One region of the Mesorhizobium sp. M0106 genome, then DNA from elsewhere that is predicted to be linked to it. Evidence: predicted binding sites of a transcription regulator. Region 1 holds the regulator's gene; the other holds the start of a gene.
What was found. Region 1 encodes PhoB, which activates phosphate uptake and scavenging genes when phosphate is short. Its sites were predicted from a motif close to TGTCATNNANCTGTCAT; they were not measured.
Positions count from the first base shown of each region.

Region 1 (4,212 bases):
TCAACCGCATCTATGAGCTCTACCCAAAACAGACGGCCGAGGGCCAGGTGCTGCTCGACGGCAAGAACATTCTCGACCGGTCGCAGGATCTCAACCTCCTCAGGACCAAGATCGGCATGGTGTTCCAGAAGCCGACGCCGTTCCCGATGTCGATCTACGAGAACATCGCCTTCGGCGTCAGGCTCTACGAGAACCTCGGCAAGTCCGAGATGGACGGCCGCGTCGAACAGGCGTTGAAGCGCGCCGCGCTGTGGAGCGAGGTCAAGGACAAGCTCAACGCCAGCGGCTTGAGCCTGTCCGGCGGCCAGCAGCAGCGGCTCTGTATCGCCCGCACGGTGGCCGTGAAGCCGGAAGTCATTCTGCTCGACGAACCGGCTTCGGCCCTCGACCCGTTGTCGACCGCCAAGATCGAGGAACTGATCGACGAGTTGCAAGCCGACTACACGATCGTCATCGTAACCCACAACATGCAGCAAGCGGCGCGCGTGTCGCGCCAGACCGCCTTCATGTATCTGGGTGAGCTGGTCGAGTTCGACCGGACCGAGAAGATCTTCACGTCACCCCGCGAGAAGCGCACGCAGGACTACATCACTGGCCGCTTCGGCTGAGCCGTTCCGATCATGCATATGAGGACAGGACCATGGGCGAACACACAGTCGCTTCTTTCGACGAGGATCTCGAGCAGATCAGCAAGCTGATCCGCGACATGGCCGACCTCGCCGGTTCGATGGTCGGCGGGGCGACCAAGGCCCTGTTGAATTCCGACAACGTGCTGGCGCAACGCGTCGTTTCCGACGACGCCATCATGGATGCGCGTCAACGCGAACTGGACGACCGCGCCATCACCCTGATCGCCAAACGCCAGCCGATGGCCCACGATCTTCGCCATGTGGTCGGAGCGATCCGCATGGCGGGCGACCTCGAACGCATCGGCGACCTTGCCAAGAATATCGCCAAGCGCGTGAGTGCGGTCAGCCTCAGCGCCACGCCGCGGGACCTGTCGCATTCCATCGACGCGATGGCGCAGCTGGTTCTCATCCAGGTGCAGGGTGTCATCGAGGAATATGCTGCAGGCGATGCGGCCGCGTTGGCCAAGCTGCGTGCCGCCGACGAGCGCATCGACGTCAAATACACGTCCGTGTTCCGCGAGCTGTTGACCTACATGATGGAAGATCCGCGCAACATCACCGCTTGCACGCACCTGCTGTTCTGCGCCAAGAATCTGGAGCGGATCGGCGACCATGTCACCAACATCGCCGAAAATGCGTATTATGTGCTGACCGGCGAGCAATTGCCGGTCAATCGTCCGAAGCAGGACGAAACGACAATGTCCGCACCGGTGACATGATGGGGGTGCCCAGCCGATGATCGCACCACGCATAATGGTGGTGGAGGACGAGGAGCCGTTGGGTGTGCTGCTCCGCTACAATCTCGAATCCGAAGGCTACCAGGTCGAGGTGGTGACACGCGGGGACGAAGCCGAGATCCGTTTGCAGGAGAATGTGCCCGACCTTTTGGTGCTCGACTGGATGATACCAGCGGTTTCCGGCATCGAGCTCTGTCGTCGGTTGCGGGTGCGCCCCGAAACCGAGCGGCTGCCGATCATCATGCTGACCGCGCGCGGCGAGGAGAGCGACCGGGTGCGCGGTCTTTCGACCGGCGCCGACGACTATCTGGTCAAACCGTTTTCGACACCGGAATTCATGGCCAGGGTCAAGGCGCTGCTGCGGCGCGCCAAGCCGGAAGTGCTGTCCAGCGTGCTGAAGGTCGGCGACATCGTGCTCGATCGCGAATCGCACAGGGTCTATCGCAAGAAGAGCGAAATCAGGCTCGGGCCGACCGAATTCCGGCTGCTCGAGTTCATGATGCGGCATCCGGGCCGTGTCTTCTCGCGCAGCCAGTTACTCGATAATGTCTGGGGCGAGACAATCTACATCGACGAACGCACCGTCGACGTGCATGTCGGGCGGCTGCGCAAAGCCGTCAACAACGGCCGGATGCCGGATGTCATCCGCACCATCCGCGGTGCCGGCTATGCGATCAGGGAAGATTGACCCGCCTGGTCATGCTACGTTCTTTCTGACGCTGGGCCTCATTTGCGCGCCCGGCGCGAAAATCTCCTGGTCGACGAAGCTTAACGCCCGCATCGCGCAGCCTTCGCGGATCAGCGGCAATTCGTTCGGCTCTGTATCGAAGGAGATCGAGCCTGAATGCTGGCCGCCGGCGGTCTGGGCGATTGCCTTCCGCAAGGCCGGCTCGATCAGATCGAAGGCGGCGGCACTGGCGCCGACCATCGCGACCGGTGCCGGATCGATCAGCGCGAACAGCGAGCCGAGACCGAAACCCAGCGCTTCGCCGGCCTTGCGGTAGGCCTCGCGTTCCGGCCCATCTTTCTCGCGCGCCCGGGCCGCCAGTGCTCGCATGTCGGCGTCGCTGACGTCGGCGACCGGTTCGCTGTCTTCGCTCATCTGCCTGGCGTTGCGCCAGATGGCGTAGTTGCCGGCATACGCCTCGATGCAGCCGCGCCGCCCGCAACGGCAGAGCGCGCCGCCCGGACGATGGATCATGTGGCCAAATTCGCCGCCCGAGGAATGCGTCCCGGTGAACAGTTCGCCCTTCAGCACCAGCCCCATGCCGATGCCATGCGAAAGCAGGATGGCGATGAAGTCGTCGCGATAGCGATCCGGATTGCGCCAGCGCAAAGCCACCGCCATCATGTTGCAGTCGTTCTCCACCGTTGCCGGGATGCCGAATTCGCCCTCCAGCATGTCGGCAAAGGCGATGTCGGTCTGCGGCGTGATCGGCGACCACAGCATGGCGCGTGCAGGGGAGTCGGTAATGCCCTGAATCGCCAGGGCGATGCGGGCGACACTGCGGACGTCAAGGTCTGGATCCTGCAGCCGGCGCCGGACGATGGCCATGCATTCACGGATCAGCTCGTCGCGCGGCATGGTCAGCGTGTCCAGCCGGCGCTGTTCCTCGGCGACCACCTGTCCCGTATAGTCGATAATGGCGGCCGACAGGAAATTCAGCGACAACACCACGGTCAGCACCGCCGCCGCTTCCGGATTGAGGGCGAGGCCGACCTGCGGACGACCGCGTTTCAACGAAACGGGCTCACTTGCCTTGCTCTCGGCGAGGATGCCTTCCCGTATCAGGTCGGAAGAGATCGCCGATATGGTCGAATGACTGAGGCCGGTGGTAGCTGCGATCTCAGTACGCGATGGCTGGCCGGCCCGGCGCACCGCCGAGATCACCATCGCCCGGTTGCGCCGGCGCAAATCGTCATGGCGGATTCCGACCGACATTGTTTTGCTTTCCTCCCGGTTGCCGCGGCCGCTCATGAACCGGAAGCCGTCGGTAATGTCCGACAAATAGTGTCGGATGCAGGCAAATAGTGTCAGATGCAGGTGGCGCTGTCATCGTTTATTCCGACGCTCGAAAAAACTCGCAGAGTCATCAAAATCCATCAGAATCGATGTTGACAGCAGCCGGAGATCGGGCCAGTATTTTTTCGAGGCTCGAAAAAATTAGAGCTTCTAAGCTGGTCTTTGAGCCAATTGGTCACGCCGTACGCGGCGCAGGGAGGATATGATGAAGAAATTCACGACCGCCATTCTGGCGGGTGTCGCCATGACGCTGGCGCTGGCGTCGGTGGCGCAGGCTAAAGACAAGGTCATCGGCGTTTCCTGGTCGAACTTCCAGGAAGAGCGCTGGAAGACCGACGAGGCCGCAATGAAGGCGGCCATCGAGGCCGCAGGCGACAAGTATATTTCCGCCGACGCACAGTCCAACCCCGGCAAGCAGCTCACCGACGTCGAGAGCCTGATCTCGCAGGGCGCCAACGCACTGATCATCCTAGCGCAGGACGCCTCGGCCATCGGGCCGGCCGTGCAGAAGGCACTGGACGAAGGCATCCCGGTCGTCGGCTATGACCGGCTGATCGAGAACAAGGACGTGTTCTATCTGACCTTCGACAACAAGGAAGTCGGCCGCATGCAGGCCCGCGAAGTCTTCAAGGTGAAGCCGGAAGGCAACTACGTCTTCATCAAGGGTTCGGGTTCCGATCCGAATGCCGATTTCCTGTTTGCCGGTTCGATGGAGGTGCTGAAGGAGGCCATCGACGGCGGCAAGATCAAGAATGTCGGCGAGGCCTATACGGACGGCTGGCTGCCGGCCAACGCTCAGAAGAACATGGAACAGTTCCTGACC
Region 1 is NZ_JAMYUA010000018.1:29,133-33,344, forward strand. It holds gene pstB (phosphate ABC transporter ATP-binding protein PstB) at 1-608, shown strand, start outside; gene phoU (phosphate signaling complex protein PhoU) at 641-1,348, shown strand; gene phoB (phosphate regulon transcriptional regulator PhoB) at 1,365-2,054, shown strand; gene NKJ55_RS18690 (ROK family protein) at 2,064-3,308, opposite strand; gene xylF (D-xylose ABC transporter substrate-binding protein) at 3,595-4,212, shown strand, end outside.

Region 2 (4,212 bases), on a different contig from region 1:
CCACCAGCGCGCCTCTCCATCCAAGGCGTGACTGCAAAAGGCGTGGGGAATGCTCCTGCCAGCTCCGCCGCTAGCCACAGCCGCCACAGAATGGTAGCCGACCTTGATCGAGGCGGAATTCACCATCGAGCAATAGTTTTTGATGCCGGGCAGGGTGGACCAGACCTCGCCAGCCGACTTGGCGCTGTCAATGTCCGCCCATTCGAGTATCTCCGTCCAGCCTCCCTCGGATTTAAGGAGGCGACGATTGATGAAACCCTTGAGCTTCCGCACCTCGTCATTCACTTCATCTCTGGTCTGCAGGAACATCTGCTCGGTGAATCCGGGCTTCAATGCAAATTCGGTGATTTCAACGACATTCGTGTCCATGACTTCCTCCCTTTGCTACCTGACCTTTGTTTCGCCTCCCGCATTCTGTTCGCTCAAGACGTGCTCGTTCGGCCTTGGCCTTTGAGCCAGCAGAGCGCCATTTCTGTTGCCGTTTCGACTGCGAGGTCCACCGTCATGCCGCGTATCCGCATCGCGTTGAACGTCGGAAAGTCGAATAGAAAGCTGATTGCCTGCACGACATCATCGCCGGGACCGTCGTTGGCCAGGGCCTCGCGCACGAATCCGGCCACCATGTGTCGCAGGTATTCCTCCCATTCCCGCATGGCTGGAAGCTCGCGCTCGCGCAGGTCGCTTTCGAGATGCCGTCCGCCACGGTGGTAGAAGGCGAACAGCTCGTTGGCGACCCGGCGCAACCGTTCTTTAGGGTGCGTCGCCCCGCCGATTATCTCAGTCACCGATTCGGGCGACGGAGGACGCAGACGCTCCATCAGCACTTCGCCGCACGCCGGCACCAGGTCATCCAGAGTAGGAAAATGCTTGTAGACGGTGCCAACGGCGACATCGGCTTCCGTAGCGATGTCCTTCCAAGTCGTGCCAAAGATGCCGTTCTGGGTGTGCAGCTTGATTGTCGCGTCGAGAATGCGCTGCCTCGTCTTGGCGAAGGCGGCAGTCCGGGAACCCATGCTGTAGCGGCGAGGGGACATAGACGTCCACTTAAATAATTGAATGAACAATTCAATCATTTAATTTATCTGGAGTCAATCCAGATTCGCAGGAGCCACTCGCTATTCCCCACTCGCTATTTCATTATTCACCCCATGAACCCGATCGAGCTTCTCGACTATGCCGGCGTCGCCGTCTTCGCGGCGACCGGTGCGCTGGCCGCCTCGCGCAAACAGCTCGACATTATCGGTTACCTGTTTCTGGCTAGCGTTGCCGGCATCGGGGGCGGAACGTTTCGCGACGTCATCCTCAACGTGCCCGTGTTCTGGGTGGGAAACCGCGACTATGTGCTAATCTGTGCAGCGGTGGCGGTCGTCGTCTTCTTCAGCGCACATCGTTTGGAGTCCCGCTACAAATTGCTGCTCTGGCTCGACGCCATAGGTCTTGCCGCATTTTCGGTGATGGGCGCGGCCAAGGGGCTGACGATCACCGGGTCACCTGCAGTTTCGATCGTCACCGGCATGCTCACCGCAACCCTTGGCGGCATTCTGCGCGATCTATTGACAGGCGAGCCTTCGGTGCTCCTGCGACCGGAGATCTACGTTACCGCAGCGCTTGCCGGCGCCGGCCTCTACACACTTGGCGATTTCGCCGGACTGCCGCCGCTTGCGTCGGGCCTGGCAGGTTTCATGGCGGCTTTCTGCGTACGCGGCGGCGCGCTGAAATTCGGCTGGGCCTTTCCGTCCTACAAAAGCAAGCCTGGCCGGCGTCCGGAAGATATTCCCTGATTTAAGGTGTCAGGCCGCAAACCGCTGCGCTTCTCCGCCATAATAATTGACGTAGCGGGCGCCGATCTCCTTGACCGGCATCACCACGAACACGTCGACCGTCGAGAATTCACGGTCGATGACGCAGCCGTCGCCGATGCGCGCGCCGACGCGCAGATAGCCCTTGACCAGCGGCGGCATCGCGGCGATCGCCGCCTTGGTATTGACGGCCTCGATCGGCATCAGATCCATGGAACAATAGCGCCCGGCGACGGCGCGCACGTCCCAGGATGAATTCGTCCGGCAGTGGTGGGCAAGATAGGTCAGCGCCTCCGCATGTGCCGCCGGCACGGTGCCGTGGAACGACGCGCAGCCGGTCATCACGCCGATGCCGTAATGGTTGATGTAGGCCCAGATGCCTTGCCACAGCGCCTCGATGGTGCGCTTCGAGCGGTATTCCGGCAGAACGCAGGAGCGGCCGAGCTCGAGGAAGCGCTGGCCGGGATGCCGCGCGATCAGCTTGGTCAGCTCGAATTCACCTTCGGAATAGAAGCCGCCGGCGGCCGCGGCAATCTCCTGCCGCAGCAGGCGGTAGGTGCCGACGATGCGGCGATGCTCGGGGCCGGAAAGCGAAGTATCGAAGACCAGCAGATGATCGCAGAGGGGATCGAAGCGATCGGCATCGCGGCGGTCCTGCATCTGGAACAGGTCCTTCCTGGCACCAAGCTCGTCGTAGAACACCCGGTAGCGCACTTCCTGCGCGGCAGCGATCTCGGCCTCGTTGCGGGCGAGCCGCACTTCGAGATTGCCGATGCGGCCGAGCGATGCGCCTTTTATGACGGCATCGGCGTTCCGGCCGACGAGCAAAGGCCCGCTGGCGTTCGGCCGAGCATCACATTCCGGCATGACTGTATGCACGAGTGATTCTCCTTCGAGCCATCCCTCTTGGCACGGGGATACGGTGTAGGTGCAACAGGATTGTGACAGTACCGTGATACGGCTCTGCGGGCAATACTTCGTCGGCTGGGTAATCTATCAACCGTCTATGTTGTGCCTCAGGCGGCCGCTTGCCCTTCGACCGCATGAACCAGGGCATCGGGGTCGAGCGGCTTGGTGACGAAGCCGCTGGCACCGTGAGCGAGCACGGCGTGGCGGGTCTTTTCCTGGCTGTCGGCCGACAGCACCATGATCGGCACCGGCGGCACCGCGGTCTCCTCCTCATGGCGGCGGATGGCGGCGATGGCGTCCAGGCCGTCCATGACAGGCATATGCAAGTCCATCAGCACCACGTCGTAACGGTGCTTGTGGCCGGTGCTGATGACCGCCTCGACGGCGGCCTTGCCGTTGCCGACCACTTTCACGCGATGCCCGGCCTTCAGCAGCGTGGCGCGGGCCAGCATGGCGTTGATGTCGTTGTCCTCGGCGATCAGCACCGACAGGCCCTGCTGGCGGGCGCCAATGGCGTGCCCCGCCTGCGCGCCGCGCCTTTGCAGTTGCGGCTCGGCGATGACCGGCGCGTGGCTGGTCAAAAGCACGCGCAGCAATGTCTCGCCGCGCACCGGCCTCGCAAGGAAGGTGGCGTAACCATTGGCACGGAACTCGCCAAGCATGCCACGGTCGGTCGGTGCGATCAGCGTCACTGCTTCGCAATCGGCAAATCCGCTCTGGCGCAGGCGCCTGAGCAGCCTGCCGTCGCTTTGCTCCATGGCAGCATCGATCAGCAGCACGTCGCAGCTCTCGGCGAAAGGGGTGGCCTGGGCGGCGGCGGTGGCCAGATCGACCGTGCCGCCATTGGCGCGAATGGTGCGGGCGAGGGCTTCGGCCTCGACCAGGTTCTTCGACACGATCACCGCATGCCGGCCCGACAGCGCGTCCTGGCGGATCTGCGGCGCCTCGACGGCGGAAATAGCGGGAATCTCGAAGACGAATTCGGACCCCTGGCCAAGCCGGCTCGACACAGAGATAGTGCCGCCCATGGCGGTCACCAGGCGCTTGGAAATGGCGAGACCGAGGCCGGCACCGCCATGCGCACGGGTCGAGGTGCCGTCAGCCTGTTCGAAGTCCTCGAATATGCGCTCCATGTCCTGCTCGCGCAGACCGGGGCCGGTGTCGGTGATGCTGAAGCGGATGCGGTCGGTGGTTTCGGTGCGGACGCGGGCGATGCTTGCCAGGACGCCGCCGCTGTCGGTGAACTTGACGGCGTTGCCGATGAGATTGAGCAGCACCTGCCTGACCCTGCCGGGGTCGGCGGTGATCAGCTGCGGCACGTCGGGTTCGACATGACAGCCGAGGCCGATATCCTTGGCAAAAGCCCGCGCCGCCAAAAGCTCGATGACATTGTCGGCGATCTCGCGCACCGACATCGGCTGCGGTTCGGGATCGAAGCGGCCGGCCTCGATCTTGGAGTAGTCGAGCAGGTCCTCGATCAGCGCCAGCAGCGCGCTGGCCGAGG
Region 2 is NZ_JAMYUA010000001.1:269,832-274,043, reverse strand. It holds gene NKJ55_RS01330 (cupin domain-containing protein) at 1-369, opposite strand, end outside; gene NKJ55_RS01325 (TetR/AcrR family transcriptional regulator) at 423-1,073, opposite strand; gene NKJ55_RS01320 (trimeric intracellular cation channel family protein) at 1,149-1,781, shown strand; gene olsB (l-ornithine N(alpha)-acyltransferase) at 1,791-2,666, opposite strand; gene NKJ55_RS01310 (hybrid sensor histidine kinase/response regulator) at 2,816-4,212, opposite strand, start outside.
Region 2: the regulator PhoB is predicted to act here: its motif matches at 2,730-2,746, upstream of olsB (l-ornithine N(alpha)-acyltransferase).